Regions from separate parts of the Streptomyces sp. NBC_00370 genome, predicted to be linked through region 4. Evidence: riboswitches for the same ligand, from Rfam matches in the RefSeq annotation. Region 4 holds a riboswitch; each other region holds the start of a gene.
What was found. A riboswitch is a leader RNA that binds a small molecule or an ion and turns the genes downstream of it on or off. The one in region 4 is predicted to bind cyclic di-AMP.
Positions count from the first base shown of each region.

Region 1: another riboswitch for cyclic di-AMP. It lies ahead of OHS57_RS28580 (M23 family metallopeptidase); the one in region 4 lies ahead of OHS57_RS20665 (M23 family metallopeptidase).
Region 2: another riboswitch for cyclic di-AMP. It lies ahead of OHS57_RS03535 (LysM peptidoglycan-binding domain-containing protein); the one in region 4 lies ahead of OHS57_RS20665 (M23 family metallopeptidase).
Region 3: another riboswitch for cyclic di-AMP. It lies ahead of OHS57_RS31955 (M23 family metallopeptidase); the one in region 4 lies ahead of OHS57_RS20665 (M23 family metallopeptidase).

Region 1 is NZ_CP107968.1:6,394,889-6,399,891, forward strand. Features, by position in the region: gene OHS57_RS28570 (M16 family metallopeptidase) at 1-318, shown strand, start outside; gene OHS57_RS28575 (M16 family metallopeptidase) at 336-1,703, shown strand; cyclic di-AMP (ydaO/yuaA leader) riboswitch at 1,897-2,058, shown strand; gene OHS57_RS28580 (M23 family metallopeptidase) at 2,072-2,848, shown strand; gene OHS57_RS28585 (HPr family phosphocarrier protein) at 2,954-3,235, opposite strand; gene OHS57_RS28590 (bifunctional acetate--CoA ligase family protein/GNAT family N-acetyltransferase) at 3,378-5,003, shown strand, end outside.
Region 2 is NZ_CP107968.1:825,277-830,279, reverse strand. Features, by position in the region: gene OHS57_RS03545 (MFS transporter) at 1-1,070, opposite strand, end outside; gene OHS57_RS03540 (DUF6221 family protein) at 1,287-1,685, opposite strand; cyclic di-AMP (ydaO/yuaA leader) riboswitch at 2,136-2,300, shown strand; gene OHS57_RS03535 (LysM peptidoglycan-binding domain-containing protein) at 2,303-3,154, shown strand; gene OHS57_RS03530 (hypothetical protein) at 3,163-3,372, opposite strand; gene OHS57_RS03525 (glycosyltransferase family 2 protein) at 3,656-5,003, shown strand, end outside.
Region 3 is NZ_CP107968.1:7,188,692-7,193,694, forward strand. Features, by position in the region: gene OHS57_RS31940 (helix-turn-helix domain-containing protein) at 5-628, shown strand; gene OHS57_RS31945 (DUF6126 family protein) at 664-816, shown strand; gene OHS57_RS31950 (tyrosine-protein phosphatase) at 848-1,666, opposite strand; cyclic di-AMP (ydaO/yuaA leader) riboswitch at 2,046-2,203, shown strand; gene OHS57_RS31955 (M23 family metallopeptidase) at 2,207-3,067, shown strand; gene OHS57_RS31960 (SGNH/GDSL hydrolase family protein) at 3,230-4,054, shown strand; gene OHS57_RS31965 (STM4011 family radical SAM protein) at 4,001-4,927, opposite strand; gene OHS57_RS31970 (STM4012 family radical SAM protein) at 4,936-5,003, opposite strand, start outside.
Region 4 is NZ_CP107968.1:4,622,044-4,627,046, forward strand. Features, by position in the region: gene OHS57_RS20645 (HAD family hydrolase) at 1-2, opposite strand, end outside; gene OHS57_RS20650 (hypothetical protein) at 68-268, shown strand; tRNA gene OHS57_RS20655 (tRNA-Met) at 333-406, shown strand; gene OHS57_RS20660 (PP2C family protein-serine/threonine phosphatase) at 671-1,840, shown strand; cyclic di-AMP (ydaO/yuaA leader) riboswitch at 2,134-2,289, shown strand; gene OHS57_RS20665 (M23 family metallopeptidase) at 2,301-3,377, shown strand; gene OHS57_RS20670 (aldo/keto reductase) at 3,454-4,398, shown strand; gene OHS57_RS20675 (PrsW family intramembrane metalloprotease) at 4,425-5,003, opposite strand, start outside.

The DNA of each region.
Region 1 (5,003 bases), 1.8 Mb from region 4:
GCCGAGGAGGGCCCGACCGACGAGGAGATGGAGCGCGCGCAGGCGCAGCTGGAGCGCGAGTGGCTGGACCGGCTCGGTACGGTCGCCGGCCGCGCCGACGAACTGTGCAGGTACGCCGTGCTGTTCGGCGACCCGCAGCTGGCCCTGACCGCGGTGACCCGGGTCCTGGACATCACGGCAGCCGAGGTGAAGGCCGTCGCCGCCGCGCGACTGCGCCCCGACAACAGGGCGGTCCTGGTGTACGAACCGCTCGCCGCCGAAGAGCCTGCTGACGAAGCGGCCACCGAAGAGACCGAGCACGAAGGGGCGGACAAGTGACCGAGGCTGCCGCGACCATGGAGTTCCACCCGCGGCCGACGGCCGGCGAGGCCAGGCCCTGGGCCTTCCCCGCGCCCGAACGGGGCGCCCTGGCCAACGGTCTGACGGTGCTGCGCTGTCACCGCCCGGGACAGCAGGTGGTGGCCGTCGAGATCTGTCTCGACGCCCCCCTCGACGCCGAGCCGGAAGGGCTCGACGGCATCGCCACGATCATGGCGCGCGCCCTGTCAGAGGGCACCGACAAGCACTCGGCCGAGGAGTTCGCCGCCGAGCTGGAGCGCTGCGGCGCCACGCTCGACGCGCACGCCGACCACCCCGGCGTCCGGGTCTCCCTCGAAGTGCCGGTCTCCCGGCTGCCCAAGGCGCTCGGCCTGGTCGCGGAGGCGCTGCGCGCCCCCGCCTTCGCGGACAGCGAGATCGAGCGGCTGGTGCGCAACCGCCTCGACGAGATCCCGCACGAGACGGCCAACCCGGGCCGCCGCGCCGCCAAGCAGCTCTCCAAGGAGCTGTTCCCGGCGTCCCTGCGGATGTCCCGGCCGCGCCAGGGCACCGAGGAGACGGTCGAGCGGATCGACGCGGCGGGCGTGCGCGCCTTCTACGACGCGTACGTCCGTCCGGCCACGGCGACCGCCGTGGTCGTCGGCGATCTCACCGGCGTCGATCTGGACCAGGTGCTCGCCGACAGCCTCGGCGACTGGACGGGCAACACGGCAGAGCCGCGCCCGGTGCCCGCCGTCACCGCCGACGACACGGGCCGCGTCGTGATCGTGGACCGACCGGGCGCCGTACAGACGCAGTTGCTGATCGGCCGCATCGGCGCCGACCGGCACGACCGCGTCTGGCCGGCCCAGGTGCTCGGCACGTACTGCCTGGGCGGCACGCTCACCTCCCGGCTCGACCGGGTGCTGCGTGAGGAGAAGGGCTACACGTACGGCGTACGGGCGTTCGGCCAGGTGCTGCGCTCGGCCGCCGACGGCACGGGCGCCGCGATGCTCGCCATCAGCGGTTCGGTGGACACGGAGTCCACCGGCCCGGCGCTGGAGGACCTCTGGACGGTGCTGCGCACCCTCGCGGCGGACGGTCTCACCGAGGCCGAGCGGGACGTCGCCGTGCAGAACCTGGTCGGGGTCGCCCCGCTGAAGTACGAGACGGCCGCCTCGGTCGCCGGGACGCTGGCCGACCAGGTCGAGCAGCATCTCCCGGACGACTTCCAGGCGCAGTTGTACGCGCGGCTGGCCGAGACGGGCACGGTCGAGGCGACGGCCGCTGCCGTCAACGCGTTCCCGGTCGACCGGCTCGTCACGGTGCTCGTCGGTGACGCCGCGCAGATCAAGGAGCCGGTCACGGCTCTCGGTATCGGCGATGTGACGGTCGTCGCGGGCTGATCCGTCCGTAAGGGCCGATCCGAGCGGCAGGACCTCAGGGGAGAACCCCGGTGCGGGTGGCCGGGGTTCTCCCTTTTGCCCGCTCTGCCCTGTGGTGTGCGCTACAAATGCCCGCGCGGCTTTGGTGATGCGAAGTCCGCCCGCTTAGCGTCGGTCGGGCTGTCCGCCAGTCACCAGCCGCGTCCGCGGCATCGGGCAGCCATCGCCGAGTCCCCGTCAGGCGCGAGCCTGGGGAGCCGGGGACCCATGTCCCTGGGGTGAATCGGATGCCTTCGCCGGCCGTGCGGAGGTGCCCGTAGGAGACCTTCCTGCTCCGAACCCGTCAGCTAACCCGGTAGGCGAGAAGGAAGGAAAGGATCAGCCACTCCATGGCGTTCACCCGTCCCACCGGGAAGCACCGTGCCCGCAGACGTCCCACCCGCAGGAGCATGAGCGTGGCGGGCGTCGCGACGCTCACCGTCAGCGGAGTCGTCGGAGCACTGTCCTCCCAGGCGCTCGCCGCCGAGCCCGAGGGCCCGGCCGCAGGACAGGGCAGCAGCACCACCCAGGCCATCGTCATCGGCGATTCGATAAGCGACACCATCGCCGCCCAGGCGACGGCCCAGCGGGCCGCCGCCGAGCAGGCGAAGCGGGTCGCCGAGGCCAGGGCGGAGGCGAAGCGGAAGGCCGAGGCGCGCGCCCAAGAGGTGCGCGAGGCCAGGCAGCGCGCCGCGCGCGCCGCCGCGCGCAAGCGGCTGAACGCCTTCCGGACGCCGGTCGCGCACTCGTACGTGAGCACCGGGTACGAGAGCGGCGGGGCGCTGTGGTCGTCCGGCAGCCACACCGGCATCGACTTCCACGCCGCCACGGGCACCGAGGTGGTCGCCGTCGGCGCCGGCACCGTCGTGGAGGCGGGCTGGGGCGGCGCTTACGGCAACAACGTGGTGATCCGGATGCGCGACGGCATGTACACGCAGTACGGCCATCTCTCCTCGATCCAGGTGACGGTCGGCCAGTCCGTCACGCCGGGGGAGCGGATCGCCCTCTCGGGGGCGACGGGCAACGCCACAGGACCGCATCTGCACTTCGAGGCCAGGACCGGCCAGGAGTACGGCACGGACGTCGACCCGCTGGCGTATCTGCGCAAGCACGGCGTGCACGTCTGACACCGGCGGCCCCCGCGGGCCCACGCGGACAGCCAAGCGGCGGTGACCCCCGGATCCGGGGGTCACCGCCGCTTGGCTACGGACGCTTCGGACGCGCCGGGCGGGTCAGACCGTCTCGGGAAGCTCGTCCAGTCCCTCGGCCACCAGCTTCGACAGCCGGTCCAGCGCGGCGTCGGCGCCGTCCGCGTCGGAAGCGAGCACGACCTCCTCGCCGCCCTGCGCACCGAGTCCCAGCACGGCCAGCATGGACGCGGCGTTGACCGGGCTGCCGCCTTCCTTCGCGATCGTGACGGGGACGCCGGAGGCCGTGGCGGCGCGGACGAAGATGGATGCGGGGCGGGCGTGCAGGCCCTCGGCCCAGCCGACGTTGACGCGGCGCTCAGCCATGGTGTTGCCCTTCAAGTCTCAAGAGGTTGTCTAGACCAGTGTCTCATGTGCGGCCAAAACGGTTCTGCCGCCCCAGGGTGCCCCGCCCCGCCACCGGCCGCGACCGCTGCGAACGCCGCGGGTCAGGCCATAGGCTTGACGTATGACGCCGTCGGATCACGCGTACCCCGATCACTGGGAAGCAGACGTGGTGCTGCGCGACGGAGGCACCGCGCGGATCAGGCCCATCACCGCCGACGACGCCGAACGGCTGGTGAGCTTCTACGAGCAGGTCTCCGACGAGTCCAAGTACTACCGCTTCTTCGCGCCGTACCCCCGGCTCTCCGACAAGGACGTGCACCGGTTCACCCACCACGACTACGTGGACCGGGTCGGACTCGCCGTCACCGTGGGCGGCGACTTCATCGCGACCGTCCGCTACGACCGGATCGACGAGCTGGGCCGCTCGGCCTCGGCGCCCGCCGACGAGGCGGAGGTCGCCTTCCTCGTCCAGGACGCCCACCAGGGGCGCGGCGTCGCCTCCGCACTGCTCGAACACATCGCGGCGGTCGCACGCGAGCGCGGCATCCGGCGCTTCGCCGCCGAGGTGCTGCCCGCCAACAACAAGATGATCAAGGTGTTCCGGGACGCCGGATTCACCCAGAAGCGCAGCTTCGAGGACGGCGCCGTACGCCTCACCCTCGACCTCGAACCCACCGCCGAGTCGCTGGCCGTGCAGCGCGGCCGTGAGCAGCGGGCCGAGGCGCGCTCGGTGCAGCGGCTGCTGGCCCCCGGATCCGTTGCCGTCGTCGGCACCAGCCGGACCCCCGGCGGCGTCGGCCGCACGGTCCTGCGCAACCTCCTCGGCGCCGGCTTCACCGGCCGTACGTACGCGGTCAACAGCGCCTTCGCCGACGACGAGGGCGAGCTGGACGGCGTACCCGCCCTGCGCTCGGTCGCCGCCGTCGAAGGCCCGGTCGACCTGGCCGTCATCGCCGTACCCGCCGGCCGGGTGCCGGACGCCGTCGCCGACTGCGGCGCGCACGGCGTACGGGGCGTGGTCGTGCTCTCCGCCGGATACGCCGAGAGCGGCGACCGGGGCAGGGAGCGCCAGCGCGCCCTGCTGCGGCAGGCCCGCTCGTACGGGATGCGGCTCATCGGCCCCAACGCCTTCGGGATCATCAACACCGCGGCCGACGTACGGCTGAACGCCTCCCTCACACCGCAGTCGCCGCACCGCGGCCGCATCGGGCTCTTCACCCAGTCGGGCGCGATCGGTATCGCCCTGCTCTCCGGCCTCCACCGGCGCGGCGCCGGCCTCTCGTCCTTCGTCTCGGCGGGCAACCGCGCCGACGTCTCGGGCAACGAGTTCCTGCAGTACTGGTACGAGGACCCGGAGACCGACGTGGTCCTGATGTACCTCGAATCGCTCGGCAACCCGCGCAAGTTCACCCGGCTCGCCCGCCGGATGGCCGCCACGAAACCGGTCGTCGTCGTCAAGGGCGCCCGGCACACCGGCAGCGAACCGCCCGGCCACGCCGTCCCGGTCAGCCGCATCCCGGAGGGCACGGTCTCGGCCCTGATGCGGCAGGCCGGCGTCATCCGCGTCGACACCGTGACCGAGATGGTGGACGCCGGACTGCTGCTCGCGGGACAGCCGCTGCCCGCCGGGCCGCGCGTGGCGATCCTCGGCAACTCCGAGTCCCTCGGCCTGCTCACCTACGACGCCTGCCTCGCAGCGGGGCTGCGCCCCCTGCCGCCGCTGGACCTGACGACTGCGGCCACCCCC
Region 2 (5,003 bases), 3.8 Mb from region 4:
ACGGGCGTCACGGCCTGCCGGACCGCCATGACCGTGACGTCGACCAGCTGGCCGAAGACGCCGAAGACGAAGTTCACCGCCATGAGCAGGGCGAGGGTGGCGGCGCCCGACCCGTGCAGCGCGGGGACGCACAGCAGTACGCCGTCCCCGAGCACGGCCGCCGACACCAGCACCAGGCCGTACCCGATCCTTCCGGGCAGCCACGCCGCCAGCAGCGAACCCGCCAGCGCGCCGGGACCGACGGCCGCGAGCGCCAGGCCGACGGCGGTGCCCGGCAGCTGCAGGGTGCGCGACAGGAAGAGCAGATAGACGGTCATCAGACCGGCGAAGGAGAACTGGAAGAGGGCCGAGCAGATCCCCACGGCCCGCAGCGAGCCGTCGCTGACGACCAGACGCAGTCCCTCGTGGATCTGCCGCCACATCCGGACGGCGGACCGCCCCTCGGACCCGGGCCCGGATCCCGCCCCGGACAGGGGTACCGGCTCGTTGCGGCTGATCCGCCGGACCGACAGGGACGACAGGACGAAGAAGCAGGCGTTGGCCGCCGCGGCGACCGGTACGGAGAGCAGCGAGACCATCGCCCCGCCGAGCGCGGGGCCGCCGATCTGCGCCGCCGACCTGCTGCCCTCCAGCAGGCTGTTGCCCTGGGCGAGCTGGTCGCGTGGCACCAGGCGTACCAGCGACGCCTGGTACGCCACGTCGAAGCACACGCTCAGTACGCCCACCAGGAAAGCGACCACGAACAGCACCGGAACGCCGAGCACCCCGAGAAGACAGCAGACCGGGATCACGGCCAGTGCCACGGCGCGGCCCGCGTCGGCCAGCACCATCATGGTGCGGGAGCGCCTGCGGTCCACCCACGCCCCCACGAAGAGCGAGAACAGCAGGATCGGTGCCTGCTGCACCGCGCGGAGGGCGCCGAGCTGACCGGCGCCCGCGTGCAGTGCCACCACGGCGACGAGCGGCAGTGTGACCTGCGCGGCCTGTGCCCCGAGCTGCGAGGCGCTCTGGCCGGCCCAGAGACTGCGGAAATCACGGTCCCGCGACAGGGCGGGAAGACGGAACGGCACAGTGACCCCTTGGGGCGCCGAGGGCTGAGGAAAAGGCTCGCCGTGCCGCGATCAGAGGCGGCACGCGATGACAGGTCGGTCGGGACCTACGTCAACGCGCGCTCGGGTGACCGGGCATCTCAGCTCCTCACGGGGTCGGCCGTCGTTCGGAGATTAACCGTCGGACGTCCGCCGCGAAAGCGATATTCGGTGCGGCGGTGTCCGCCCTCCGTCAGCTCAACCGGCGAACCGGGGAAGCCACTTCACCCGGTAGTCGGGGTGTCCCGCGTGCTCGGCCGCGATCTGCCGGACGACGAAGCCCAGGCCGACCGCGCGCCCGGAGGGGAAGTCACGGGCGGGGCGGTCCACGTCCAGCTCGGCCACCTCCGCGTACTCGCCGATGAGTACCCGGGTGGTCTCGATACGGCGGAGGGTCTGCGCCGGGTCCTGGTGGGCGATGTGATGGTCGTAGCCGTAGTCCTTCATGCTGAAGGCGATCGGGCCCGTGGAGCTGTGCACCTCGCCCGGCCGGTCCGGCGGGCACCGCCACGTGTCGCTGCCACCGTTGCGCGCGATCTGCTCCTCCTCGTCCAGCCGGGCCCGGACGAAGGTGATCAGTGCTTCGTTCTCGCTCACGCGTCTTGCTCCTCGAAAACGGCCCGTCCAGAGCTGTCAGTGGGCTTGGCGGGCTGGGACGGCCGTAGGGAAGGATACCGCGCGCGGCAACGGCACTTGCCTCGTCCGCGACCACACGCGCGCTTCCCATATGGGCGATTTGGCGGTATTGACCTTCAAGTCCGTATAGCCACCGATAGGTCAACTTGTCGTTCGGCGTTCCTCGTTGGAGCGCGCGGTTGCGGTATATCCCCGTGATGTGTGTCACGTAAGGACATGTCGGGCGTGCGCGCGGCCGGCTGCTATTTCCCGCGCACAGAAGGAAAGTTGAGTTCTCGGATCTTGTTCCGGTAACGAGATGTCGAACCGTCGGATTCCCGATTCGAGATGTTCCTGTAATCCCGGACTTGTTCAGGCCGGTCTTTGTCGCTTACGTTCACGTCACTCCGGGTGGACCGCCTAATCCTGCCGCCGTCCGGAAAACCCAATCCCACTCACTTACGGCAGGAGCGGGGGACCCAAGGTAAGCCGCCGGTCCGTAAACAGGACCGGCTAGGGGTGAAGCCACATTCATGTGGCCGGACATCTCCAGTCCGAACCCGACAGCTCACCTCGCAGGCGACGGAGAGGAATTAGTCATGCCCAAGAAGCACCGTCGTCCCCGTACCGGCCGGCTCACCCGACGCCTTATCGCATTCGGTACGGGTGGTGCGGCGCTCACCATCCCGCTGGTGGCCGCCACCACCGCCACAGCGGCGCCGTCCGTCCACAGCTCGGCCGTCGAGTCGGCCGTGAAATCGGCCCCCGCGTCCGTCGTGGCCGCCAAGAAGGCCGCGCCGACCACGTACTCCGTGGTCTCCGGTGACTCGCTCGCCAAGATCGCCCGCACCCACTCGCTGAGCGGTGGCTGGAAGAAGCTCTACCAGGACAACCGGCAGGCCGTCGGCGGCAACCCGTCGCTGATCCACCCCGGCCTCAAGCTGACCCTGGGCGGGAAGGCGGCGTCGAGGACGGCGGCGACGACCGCCGACAGGACTGTCACGAAGAGCGCTCCGAAGAGTGCCCCGAAGGCCGAGGCCAAGCCCGCCACGGCGGCGGCCGTCCCGTCCGGCAAGAGCGCCCAGGGCGGTACGAGCACCACCCCCATCCAGACGGCGGCCGCGTCGTACACCAACGACCTGGACGGCTGGATCAAGGAGTCGCTGGACATCATGGCCGCCCACGGCATCCCGGGCAGCTACGACGGCATCTACCGCAACATCATGCGGGAGTCGTCGGGCAACCCGGCGGCCATCAACAACTGGGACTCGAACGCCGCCGCCGGCACGCCGTCCAAGGGACTGCTGCAGGTCATCGACCCGACGTTCCAGGCGTACCACGTGGACGGCACGTCCATGGACAGCTACGACCCGGTGGCCAACATCACCGCCGCGTGCAACTACGCGGCTGCCACCTACGGCTCGATCGACAACGTGAACGGTCCCTACTGACCGGACCTTCACCCACCTGACGGGCCCACTCCGGCCGGACGACGCACACGTCCGGCGGGGGTGGGCCCGTTCGGCATGCGGGGGACATGGCGCATCGTGCAGTCGCCGATACGGCGCGCACCGGTACGTCCGCTGCCCCGGCCGAGGCCGGCCATCGCGTAGCCGATGCTGCCGAAGGCGATCAGGGTGAGCAGCAGAGCGAGGGTCCAGAAGAGCATCGCCGGGCCTCCGGGGTCTCGGAGCGGGGCGTGACTCCTGCCCGCGGTGGGACGCATCGGCAACGATGCGCAGAGTGCGATCCCTGGGGACGATAGCCCGTCGGGGCGTTTCTGAACAGGTGTCAAGTGGCCATCCGCGCCGCCCGCGCCCGGCGCCGGCCCGCTGGGCTGAATGAACGTCAGGGAAACGGCACCCGTCGTGTCGAAGTCATATTTACGTACAACCTTCTGAGGGGTGTGTGAATCTCACTCGGTGACCGCCGCTGTTGACGAGGGGGCCCGAATGCTGAAAGTGAGCATAGTGATTCCGGTTTACAACGCCGGAGAGCATCTGGATCGCTGCGCCGCATCACTGACCGGCCAGAGCCTTGGCTCCGACGCCTACGAGATTCTCTATGTGAATGACGGGTCGACGGACGACTCGGCCGAGCGGCTGCGCCGGCTCGCCGCCCGCCACCCGCATGTGCGCGTCCACCATCAGGAGAACTCCGGCTGGCCGGGCAAGCCCCGCAACGTCGGCGTGCGACTGGCCCGCGGCAAGTACGTGCAGTTCGTCGACCAGGACGACGAACTCGCCCCGGAGTCACTGGAACGCCTGGTCAGGCTGGGTGAGCGGAACGACTCGGACATCGTGCTTGGCAAGATGTACGGCACGATGACGGGACCGAGCAACGTGTTCAAACGGACCGTCGAGCGCTGCACGGTCAAGGACGCGCCACTGATCGAGAGCCTGACGCCGCACAAGATGTTCCGGAGATCCTTTCTGCTGGACCACGGCATCACATTTCCCGAAGGGCGCGTCCGGCTGGAGGACCAGCTCTTCATGGCCCGCGCCTACACCCGGGCGCGCACCGTCTCCATTCTCGGTGACTATCCGACCTACCGCTGGGTCCGCAGGGCGGACGGCGGGAACAACAGCAGCGGCGTCACGACGGCCGACACGTACTACCGCCATCTGCGGCATGTCGTCGAGGCCGTCAAGGAGGGCACGGAACCGGGGGAGTTGCGCGACAGACTGCTACGGCGTTCCTATCGGGTGGAATTACTCCGTCCGGTGACCGAGCCGCGCGTTCTGCAACGGACCGGGGCTCAACTGCGCACCTATTTCGATGTCGTTCGGAAGATGGCGCTGGAATGTTTCCCACCGGGCGTCAGAGAAGGAATGCCGGCCGTCGGGAGACTGCGGGCCACCCTGCTGGAGGAGGGCCGGCTGGAATCCCTTGTCGAACTCGCCCGGCGCACCGGTGGAATCAGGCCGCGGCTCGACATGGAGAAACCGTTCTGGCGGCAGGACAAACTCGTGGTGCGGACCACGGTCCGTCATGTCAGGCCGAATGGTGAGCCGTTGGTCCTCGTGGAGCGCGAGGGAAAATTCTTCCTCGATCCCGAACTGCTGGCGGGAATCGAAGGCGCGGAGAACGTCGAGGTGACCGATCCTTTCTCCTACGCCACGGGCGAGCTGCTCGTGCAGAACACCTCCGACGGCCACTGGTGGTATCCCGACAGTGAACTGACCCCCGAACTGAGGCCGCTCGGCGCCGGACGGCACGAAGTGGTGATCACGGGGGAGACGCTTCTCGACCCGGACACGCTCGCCGGCGGCAACCCGCTCGCGAGCGGCCGCCACCACG
Region 3 (5,003 bases), 2.6 Mb from region 4:
AGGCATGACCACACCTCCTGCCGGACGGGCGGCGGACCAGCTGCCCGACGAACTTCCGGGCGTCGCGCCCCGGCTGCGTGAACTGCGCCGCAGCCGGGGGCTCACCCTGGAGGCCGCCGCCCTGCGCGCGGGGCTCTCGGCCGCCCACCTGTCCCGTCTGGAGACCGGCGGCCGGCAGCCGTCACTGCCCATGCTGCTGGCCCTGGCCAGGATCTACGGTACGACGGTCTCCGATCTGCTGGGTGAGATGCCGCCCGAGCGTGACCCGATCGTCCGCGCGGGACGCACCGAGGCCGTCGAGGCCGACGGCTGGACGTACCACCAGGCGGGCGGCTCCGGCCGGGCGATGCAGCCGCTGCGGGTCACCGTGCCGTACGGCGCCCAGGGCGACCTGATCAGGGTGCACCCGGGGGAGGAATGGATCTACGTCCTCGAAGGCCGGCTACGGCTGGGCCTCGGCGACGGTGTCCATGTGCTCGACCCGGGGGACAGCGCGCACTTCGACTCGCTCACCCCGCACCGCATCGCCGCCGCCGGTCCGCCGGGCACCGAGCTGCTGTTCGTCCACACCCTGCTGCAGAGCCCGACCGCCGAGCTGTGTCTCGGCGGCCCGGCCCATCGCCGCTGACCTGCCCGCCCCCGCACGGAAGAAGAGGTCGTCCCATGTCGGAGAATCCCGCAACCGAGCCCGCGCCCAAGCCCGCCCGCAAGGAGTGGACGCTGCCGAAGACCCTCGTCGTGCGGCTCTTCGCCTATCTGGTGGCCGGCCATCTCTTCGCCGGCTTCCTGTACCTGCTCTTCACGGTCGGGAAGTAGGCCGGTCACTGCCGCTGGTACGGCGGTCGCCTCAGGCGTCGCCGTCGGTCAGGAGATTCGCGCGCAGCCGCTCGCGGGTCTCGGGGGCCAGCGACAGGCCCTCGGCCAGATAGCTGTCCGTGGAGCCCCACGTGGTGTCGATGGTCTCGAAGGCGGCGGCCAGATACGCGGCGCGGGCCTCGAACAGCGGACTGAGCAGCTCCATCACCTCGGCGGAGCGCCCGGTCGGTGAGGTGTCGTCGCGGTGCACCAGATACCGCCTGCGCGGGTCGTTGGACTTGAGGTAGTCCTCCTCGATCGCGTCCCTGTCCACCCCGAGGGCCAGCAGGGTCACCGCCATCGTCACCCCGGCCCTGTCCTTGCCCGCGGCGCAGTGCAGCAGCGCGGGGAGGTCGTCGTCGGCGAGGGCGTGCAGGACGCGGCTCAGCTCGGCCGCGCGCTCGACGGGCATCGACCGGTACGAGCCGGTCATCCGCTCGGCGGCCCTGTCCTCCGAGAGGATCGCCCGCAGCTGGTCGAGATCGCCCTGCCGGACCAGCCGCCAGAACTGCGCGCCGTCCGCCGGGTCGCTGAGCGGGATGTTCACGTTCCGCACGCCGGGCAGCTCGATGTCGGGGCCGTCCAGCTTGAGGTCGGCGGAGTTACGGAAGTCGAAGACCGTGTGCAGCCCGAGCGAGGCGAGGAACGCGGCGTCGGCGGCGGCGGCCGACGCGAGATGGCCGCTGCGGAACAGCTTGCCGTGCCGCACCCGCCGTCCGTCGGTCGTCGGCAGCCCGCCGACGTCACGGAAATTGCGTACTCCGGTCAGCTCGGGCTCTGTCGACGGGACGGGTGGCAGCTGCTGTGTCACGGAAGCTCCTCCAGATCTGGCGCCGACCCGGGGGGACGGCGATGTCGGCTTCCGACTTTATGGCATCGGTTCTGACGTGACCTGCCCGTATCGGGTGTCCGTATTGGGAACATTGACCCAACGTGCCCCGAGCGCGGGGGAAATGGGCGCCATGCTGGTGAGCAGGATCATATCGGTGACGGTCCGTGGCGGAGGAGAGAAACGGAATTCCGTGGTCCGGGGGAATTCGAAGATCCGTAATCCACGCAGGGTGACCGGCGCTCCGACGTGTTGTCCGGGCGGCCGTGGGTGAATTCACCGAACGGCTTGTTACCGCCGTCCCCGCTCGCTTACCGTCACCGTCAATCCGAGCGGAACGCCGAATCCTGCCGCCGCCCGGAATTCCCATCCACCCACGTGTGGCAGGAGCGGGGGACCCAGGTAGTACGCCGATTCCGGATGTCCGGACGGCTTGGGGTGAAGTCGCGCGACAAGCGCGGCAGGGCAGCTCCGGCCCTAACCCGACAGCTCACCTCGCAGGCGCAGGAGAGGAAATTCGCCATGCCCGGAAAGGGTAAGCACCGCCGTCCCAAGTCCCGTTCACTCGCCCGTGGATTCGCCGCCGCGGGCGCCGGCGGCGCCGCGCTCGCGATGCCGTTCATCGGCGCCACCGGCGCCCACGCGGCCGAACACGCCGCACCCACCGCGGCGCCCGTGAAGGCGGCCCCGGCGAAGGCAGCGTCGGTCAGGACCGCCCCGGCGAAGGCGGCCACGACGTACTCCGTGGTCCCCGGGGACTATCTGTCCAAGATCGCGGCCAGGGAGCAGGTGAGCGGCGGCTGGCACAAGCTCTACGACGACAACCGCTCGGTCATCGGCTCCGACCCGTCCCTGATCAGGCCCGGTACGAAGCTGACCATCGGCGCGAAGGCACCGGCGGCGGCGGCCCCGAGCGCCGCGGCGAAGACCACCGCCGCCACCGCGACCCCGGCGGCCGCCACGAAGCAGACCGACGGCGGCTACACCCTGCCGGTCGACGGCGCCCCCATCGGCACGCCGTACCACCAGAACGGCGCCATGTGGTCCAGCGGCTACCACACCGGCACCGACTTCGTGGTGCCCACCGGCACCACGGTCAAGGCCGTCGCCGCCGGCACCGTCGTCACGGCGGGCTGGGGCGGCTCGTACGGCAACCAGGTCGTCATCCGGCACAGCGACGGCGACTATTCGCAGTACGGCCACATGTCGTCCCTCAACGTCTCCGCCGGGCAGACCGTCACCGAGGGACAGCAGATCGGTGTCTCCGGCGCGACCGGCAATGTGACAGGCCCGCACCTGCACTTCGAGATCCGCACCGGCCCCGACTACGGCTCGGACATCGACCCGCTGGCCTACCTGCGCGCGCACGGCGTCACGGTCTGAACCGTCCCGCCACGTCGATCAACCGGAATGGCCGCCGTCCGCTTCGTCGCGGGCGGCGGCTATTCCGGCTTTTGCAGAACTTGACCGGTGGCATTTCTCACCACCCGTCAACCCCTCCTTACGGTCGCGTAGGTCACATCCGTAAGAGGAGCATATGGAGACGTGGCAAACGATTCGAGATCAAGAAGACATGACGTCATCGGGTCGTACACCGCGATCGGTGACAGTTTCACCGAAGGTGTAGGAGATCCGGGGCCGGACGGCCGGTACATAGGCTGGGCGGACCGGCTGGCGATCCTGCTCGCCGACCAATTGCCGGTGTGCCACGCACCCGTGGACACGGCCCACGGCGATTTCCGCTACGCCAATCTCGCCGTACGGGGCAGGCTCCTCGACCAGATCGTCGCCGAGCAGATTCCGCGCGCGAAGCAACTCGCCCCGGATCTCGTGACGTTCTGTGCCGGCGGCAACGACATCATCCGGCCGGGCACCGACCCCGACGATGTCGCCGAACGGCTCGAACGCGCCGTCGCCGACCTCGCGGGCGCGGTACCCGCCGTCATGATCACCACCGGGTTCGACACCCGGGGCGTGCCCGTCCTGCGCCATCTGCGCGGCAAGATCGCCACCTACACCGCCCATGTACGGGCCATCGCCGACCGCTACGACTGCCCCGTCCTCGACCTCTGGTCCCTGAGGTCCGTGCAGGACCGGCGCGCCTGGGACGCCGACCGGCTGCATCTGTCCCCCGAGGGCCACACCCGGGTCGCGCTGCGCGCAGCACAGGTGCTCGGCCTCGACGTACCGGCCGACCCGGACCAGCTCTGGCCACCGCAGGCACCGCGCGGCGCCTTCGAGGTGCGGCGCGACGACATCAACTGGGCCAGGGAACACCTGGTGCCCTGGATCGGCAGGCGGCTGCGCGGCGAGTCGTCAGGTGACCATGTCGCCGCGAAGCGGCCCGACCTGCTCCCGCTGGACCACTGAGAGCCCGCCCGGGGGAGACCCGGGCCTGCCGGCCGCGGCGGGGATCCGCTCCAGCACACCGCCGGCGAACACGTCGTACAACGGCAGCGTCTCCAGATGCACATAGCCGATGTGGCAGTCGCACACCGCGAGCGGACAGGCGCGGGGGCGCAGCGCCGCGCGGTACGAACCGTCGTAGAGATTGCCCAGCTCGGCCGGGACGAAGTGGCAGCGCCGTACCGTACCGGCACCGTCCACCGAGATCACGGACTCGCCCGTGCGGCACGGCAGCCCCGCCGACCTGTGCGGATGGCGGCTGTACGGGAACAGCGGGTCGAGGTCCGTCCAGCGGGCGGCCTCCTCGTCGGTGTAGGTGTGCCCCTCGGCCGCGTTGATCCACAGATAGACCTGGCCGGGCAGCGCGGCGCGCAGTCTGCGGGCGTGCTCCAGATGCTCGGGAAGACCCACCACCCCCACACTGAACCGGACGCCCCGCGCCGTCAGCTCCTCGCACTTGGCGAGGAAGCGGTCGTACGGCGTCTGCCCCGGGTGGTACGTGCACCACAGGGCGAGCGTGTCCGGGTCGGCGTCGTCCAGCCAGTCGGCGCGTGCGCTGAGATTGGTCTGGATGGCGACCCGCCGTATGTGCGGCAGCCGGGACAGCTCGGCGAGCGACCTGCGGTACCAGGACCGGACCAGACCCTCGCCCCACGGCGTGAACAGCAGCGACAGCCGGTCCTCCGTCCGCCCGGCGGCCCAGCCGGCGAACCGCTCCAGCGCCGCGCGGTCGGCGCGCAGCTGCTCGCGGCTGTCGCGCCGCTTGGCGAAGGGGCAGTACGGACAGTCGTAGTCGCAGGAGGCCAGCGGGCCCCGGTAGAGGATCGTCAGGTCCACGGCGCCGCTCACTTCGTCTCGTAGGCGGCCATACGCGCGCGCACGGCGGGCGAGAACAGCAGCGGACCCAGCGCGT
Region 4 (5,003 bases):
ATCACCGGTCCAACCCTAGGGTGCGACTCTCCGCCGATTGTCAGTGGCTGGCCGTAGCCTTGCTCCCATGTTCGCTTATCCGTCCGCTTCTTCGCGTTCTTCCCGCGCCCGCGGTTCCGTGCGGTCCGCGGCCGTCGTCAATTCGGAGATCCGCGCCCTCTGGGCGCAGGCAGGTGCCGGCCTCTCGCCGGCCGAGCAGGAGCGCTATCAGCGACTGCTGGTGGAGTGGTCGGCGGCGGTGAAGGCCGAGGTCGTGACGGCGGCCTGAAAACCGTGGCAGCCCGAGAGTGGAGATGATCTTGATCGGGATGCCGTAGAGTTGGGTTTACCGACGCGGGGTGGAGCAGCTCGGTAGCTCGCTGGGCTCATAACCCAGAGGTCGTAGGTTCAAATCCTGCCCCCGCTACTCACCACCGAAGGCCCGGATCCACACTGGATCCGGGCCTTCGGTGATTCCGCCGCCCGACCAGGCGCAAGAGCTCGCTGTCAGAGCTTGCGTCGTCCGGCCGAGGGGCGGATCGTCGGAGTGGACGGCCGGATCTTCGCCGGGCGTGCCGGTAGCCCACTCGGTCGATGCGGGTCGCAGCCCGGCGCGGCAGCGGCCAGCCTTGGTGGGGCGCGGTACCGTCCGCGACCGTAGCCGGAGCGGCAGGAGAGACAACTGGTGGGGATGCTTGGGAGCCGTAAGACTCCGGCAGCGCGCAGAGTGCAACGCGCGGACGGCGACCAGAGCCCCCGCGCGCGCTGGATCGTGCGCTGTATGCCGGCTTTCGTCATCTTCGTCGGGGTCGTCTTCGACTCGGCGACCCCCACCCGCTTCACCGCGTCCCCCTTCTTCGCCGCGGCCCCGCTGGTCGCCGCGCCCTTCTTCACCCTGACGGGCACCCTGCTGACGGGCACCGCCGCCGTGGCGATCGACATCGTGCTGCGCGTCTTCGGGGACGGGCTCTTCAGACTCCAGGCGTTCACCGAGCTGCTGACGATCCTGGTGGTCTCCGTCCTCGCGCTCGCCATCAACCGCATCGTCCGCCGCACCAACGAGCGGCTGACCTCTGCCCGGATCATCGCCGAGACGGCCCAGCGCGCCGTCCTGCCGACGCCCGCCGACCGGATCGGCGGGCTGCACATCGCCGCGCGGTACGAGGCGGCGCAGGAGGGCGCGTTCATCGGGGGAGACCTGTTCGCCGTACAGGACACCCCGCACGGCGTACGGCTGGTCGTCGGCGACGTGCGGGGCAAGGGGCTCGGGGCCGTCGAGACGGTGTCCGTGGTCATCGGCGCCTTCCGGGAGGCGGCGGAGCAGGAGAGCTCGCTGGAGGGGGTCGCGCAGCGGCTGGAGCGCGCCATGACCCGCGAGGGCGCGCGGCGCGGCACCATCGATCTCTTCGAGGGGTTCACCACCGCCGTGCTGGCCGAGATCCCGCACGGCAAGGACGTCGTGCGGCTGATCAACCGGGGGCACCCCGAGCCGCTGATGCTGTTCGCCGACGGCGCCGCGCTGATGCTCTCGCCGACCGAGTTCGCGCTGCCGCTGGGGATGGCCGAGCTGGGCGGGTGGCCGGACCGCGCCGACGAGATCGACTACCCGACGGGCGCGACGCTGCTCTTCTACACGGACGGCCTCTCCGAGGCGCGTGACCGGCAGGGCGTCTTCTACGACCCGCGCGGCCGGCTGGACGGGGTGATCTTCCCGGGGCCCGACGAACTGCTCGACGCGATGATCGGCGACGTACGGGTGCACACGGGCGGCGGCCCCAACGACGACATGGCGCTGCTCGCGGTCAGCAGGCCGGCGGAGGGGCAGCCCGAGCGGCGCAGAACGATGCCGGTCGTGCCGTAGGGCCGCGCTGGTCGTGCCGTAGATCGCGCGTATCGCTCGCCGGATCCTGTCCGGATCCCGTCCCGCTACCTTCCGTGTTCGAACGGCGCCCCTGCGCATAACTACTGACACACCATCAGAAACACGTGTGGGTCCGTAAACCCGTCAACTCGCCCACTTGCGCCTGCATGTGTCCTGTTACGTCCGATGCGAACTTGTTAACGATCACCGGGAACAGCTTGGAATAACGGCCTGGTCTCTATTAACGTTCGATAACGCAGCGCGGTCGTCCCAGCCGTCGTCAGAGATGGCGCCGTGCGCACGCGCCGAATCCCGCAAGGGAACCGGGGAACCAACAATTGGGGTGAATCGGGAGTTTCTTGCTGCCGCAAAGCAGCGAGTCGCACCCGTAGGAGACCTTCCTGCTCCGAACCCGTCAGCTAACCCGGTAGGCGAGAAGGAAGGAAAGGAGAGCGCCCCAGTGGCGTCCAACAAGCCTGCCCCCGAGGCCTCCCTCGAAACATCTCCCTTCGGCGGCCTCGCCACCGAAGCCCCGCCGGACGGGGCCTGGGGCGACTGGAATCCCACCGGTGAGTGGAATCCCACCGAGGAGTCCGTCCTCCCGGTACGCGGCAGGCATCGCGTCGCCAAGCAGCGCAACGGACTCGCCCGCAGCTCCACGGTCCTCGGTGTCGGTGTCATCGCCGCCGTCGGCGCCGGCGGTATCGCCACGGCGCAGGAGAAGCCCGCGGTCTCCATCTCGCTGCCGGACGCGATAACCGACCACATCCCGGACGCCAAGTCGCTGCCCGGTGTGAGCGCGCTGCTGCCGGACGAGACCGAGCCGAACATCCTGGCCAGCGCCCCCCTCGGCGGCACGGACCTGGTGGCGAGCTCCGCGGTCCAGCACGGCGCGACCGCCGGCGGCGACGCGGGCGAGGCCCTGCGGGCCCGGATCCTCCAGCAGGCCGAGCACCAGCAGGCGGAGGCCGACCAGGCGGCCCAGGCGGCCGCCGAGACCACCGCGGCGAAGCAGGCCGAGGCCGAGGCGAAGAAGCAGCAGACCGAGGCCCAGAAGAAGGTCGAAGAGGCGAAGCAGAAGGCGGAGGAAGCGGCCAAGAAGAAGGCCGAGGAGCTCCGGCTCGCGAAGCTCGCCTCCAGCTACACCCTCCCCGTCGCCTCGTACACGATCACCTCCACCTTCGGTGAGGCCGGCTCCATGTGGGCCTCCGGCTACCACACGGGACTGGACTTCGCCGCGCCCACGGGCACCCCGATCAAGGCCATCCACAGCGCTACCGTCAAGTCGGCCGGCTGGGCCGGCTCGTACGGCTACCGCACGGTCCTGGAGCTGGAGGACGGCACGGAGCTGTGGTTCTGCCACCAGTCCTCGATGACCGTCACAGCGGGCCAGAAGGTCACCACCGGCGATGTGATCGGCCGCGTCGGCGCGACCGGCAACGTGACCGGGCCGCATCTGCACCTTGAGGTGCACACCCCGGACGGCACCGGTATCGACCCGAACGGATGGCTGCAGGCCAGGGGCATCAACCCCTGACCCCACCAGACCCCGGCGGCTCCGGCGCTCACCCCCCGACGTCGGAGTCGTCGGTCTTTCGGCGTTCAATGGACGAATGACCGATCTGCGAAAGCTGGGCACCTCCGACCTCCACGTCTCCCCGCTGGCCCTCGGCGGCAACGTCTTCGGCTGGGGCGCCGACGAGGCACAGTCCTTCGCCGTACTGGACGCGTACACGGCGGCGGGCGGCAACTTCATCGACACCGCCGACTCGTACACCGCCTGGGTCGACGGCAACGAGGGCGGCGAGTCCGAGACCATCATCGGCGACTGGGTCGCCTCACGCGGCAACCGCTCCGACGTCCTGATCGCCACCAAGGTCGCCAGCCACCCGAAGCGCAAGGGGCTCGCGCCGGCGAACATCAAGGCGGCGGTCGAGGACTCGCTGCGCCGACTGCGTACCGACTACATCGACCTGTACTACACGCATGTCGACGACACGAGCGTCTCCGTCGAGGACATCGTCACGACCCTCGACCAGCTGGTGAAGGAGGGCAAGGTCCGCGCGGTGGCCGCCTCCCAGATCGGGCCCGAGCGGCTGTCCGAGTCCGTCACCTTCGCCGAGAAGGAGGGCCTGGCCCGCTATGCGGCGCTCCAGGTCAACTACAACCTCGTCTCGCGGGACAGCTACGAGGGCGAACTGCGGGACGTCGTCGCCCGGCACGGGCTGGCCGCCGTGCCGTTCTTCTCGCTCGCCCGCGGCTTCCTGACCGGCAAGTACCGGCCCGGCACGACCGTCGAGAGCGTACGCAGCGAGGGCGCGGCCGAATATCTGAACACCGACCGTGGTCCCCGGGTCCTCGCCGCGCTCGACCGGGTCGCGGGGGCGCACGGCGCCGAGGTCGCGACCGTGGCGCTGGCCTGGCTGGCCGCGCAGCCGACCGTCGCTGTGCCGCTCGCCTCCGCGCGTACGGTCGAGCAGCTGCCGTCGCTGCTGGCGGTCGCGGATCTCGAACTGACGCCGGAAGAACTCGCGGAGCTGACGGCGGCCTCGGCGTAGGGGCGCCGCGGCCCGGGTATCCGGGCTCAGTACTGGCGGTACGGGTTGTAGCCGTCGTAGTCGACGTACGGCGGCGGCACCCAGACCCGGCCCGTGGCCCGCGCCGCGTAGGTGAGCGCGGGCCCCGCCAGCTCCTTCCGCTCCCACAGCCGGTCCAGCAGCTCCCGCTCGCGCTCGGCGAAGTCGCCGACGGCGAGACCGCGCCCGGCGCGGTGGCGCAGGAACGCCAGGGAGGTCGCCGTCACCTCGTACTCGGTGACCGCCCGCGCGGCCGTCGTGCCGTACGTACGGCCCGCGTAGTCCCGCGCCATGGTGCGGGCCCGCATCGAGGACAGCGCGGCCGGCTCGGCCGTCCCCAGCCAGCCCGCCGCCGCGTACGCGGGCAGCTGCGCGGCGACGGTGCGCAGCTCGCGCTGTCTGGCCCAGATCACCAGCCAGGTCACCAGGCCGAAGACGGGGAACATGAACATGCCGTAGACCGCGTAGAAGCCGTACGGGCCGAAGGCGGACGACGACACGTTCCACAGGGCGTGCATGCCCATCGCCAGGAGCAGGCCGAGCAGCGGCAGCCCGAGGCGGCGGAGCTTGCGGTGCGGGGGCGCCAG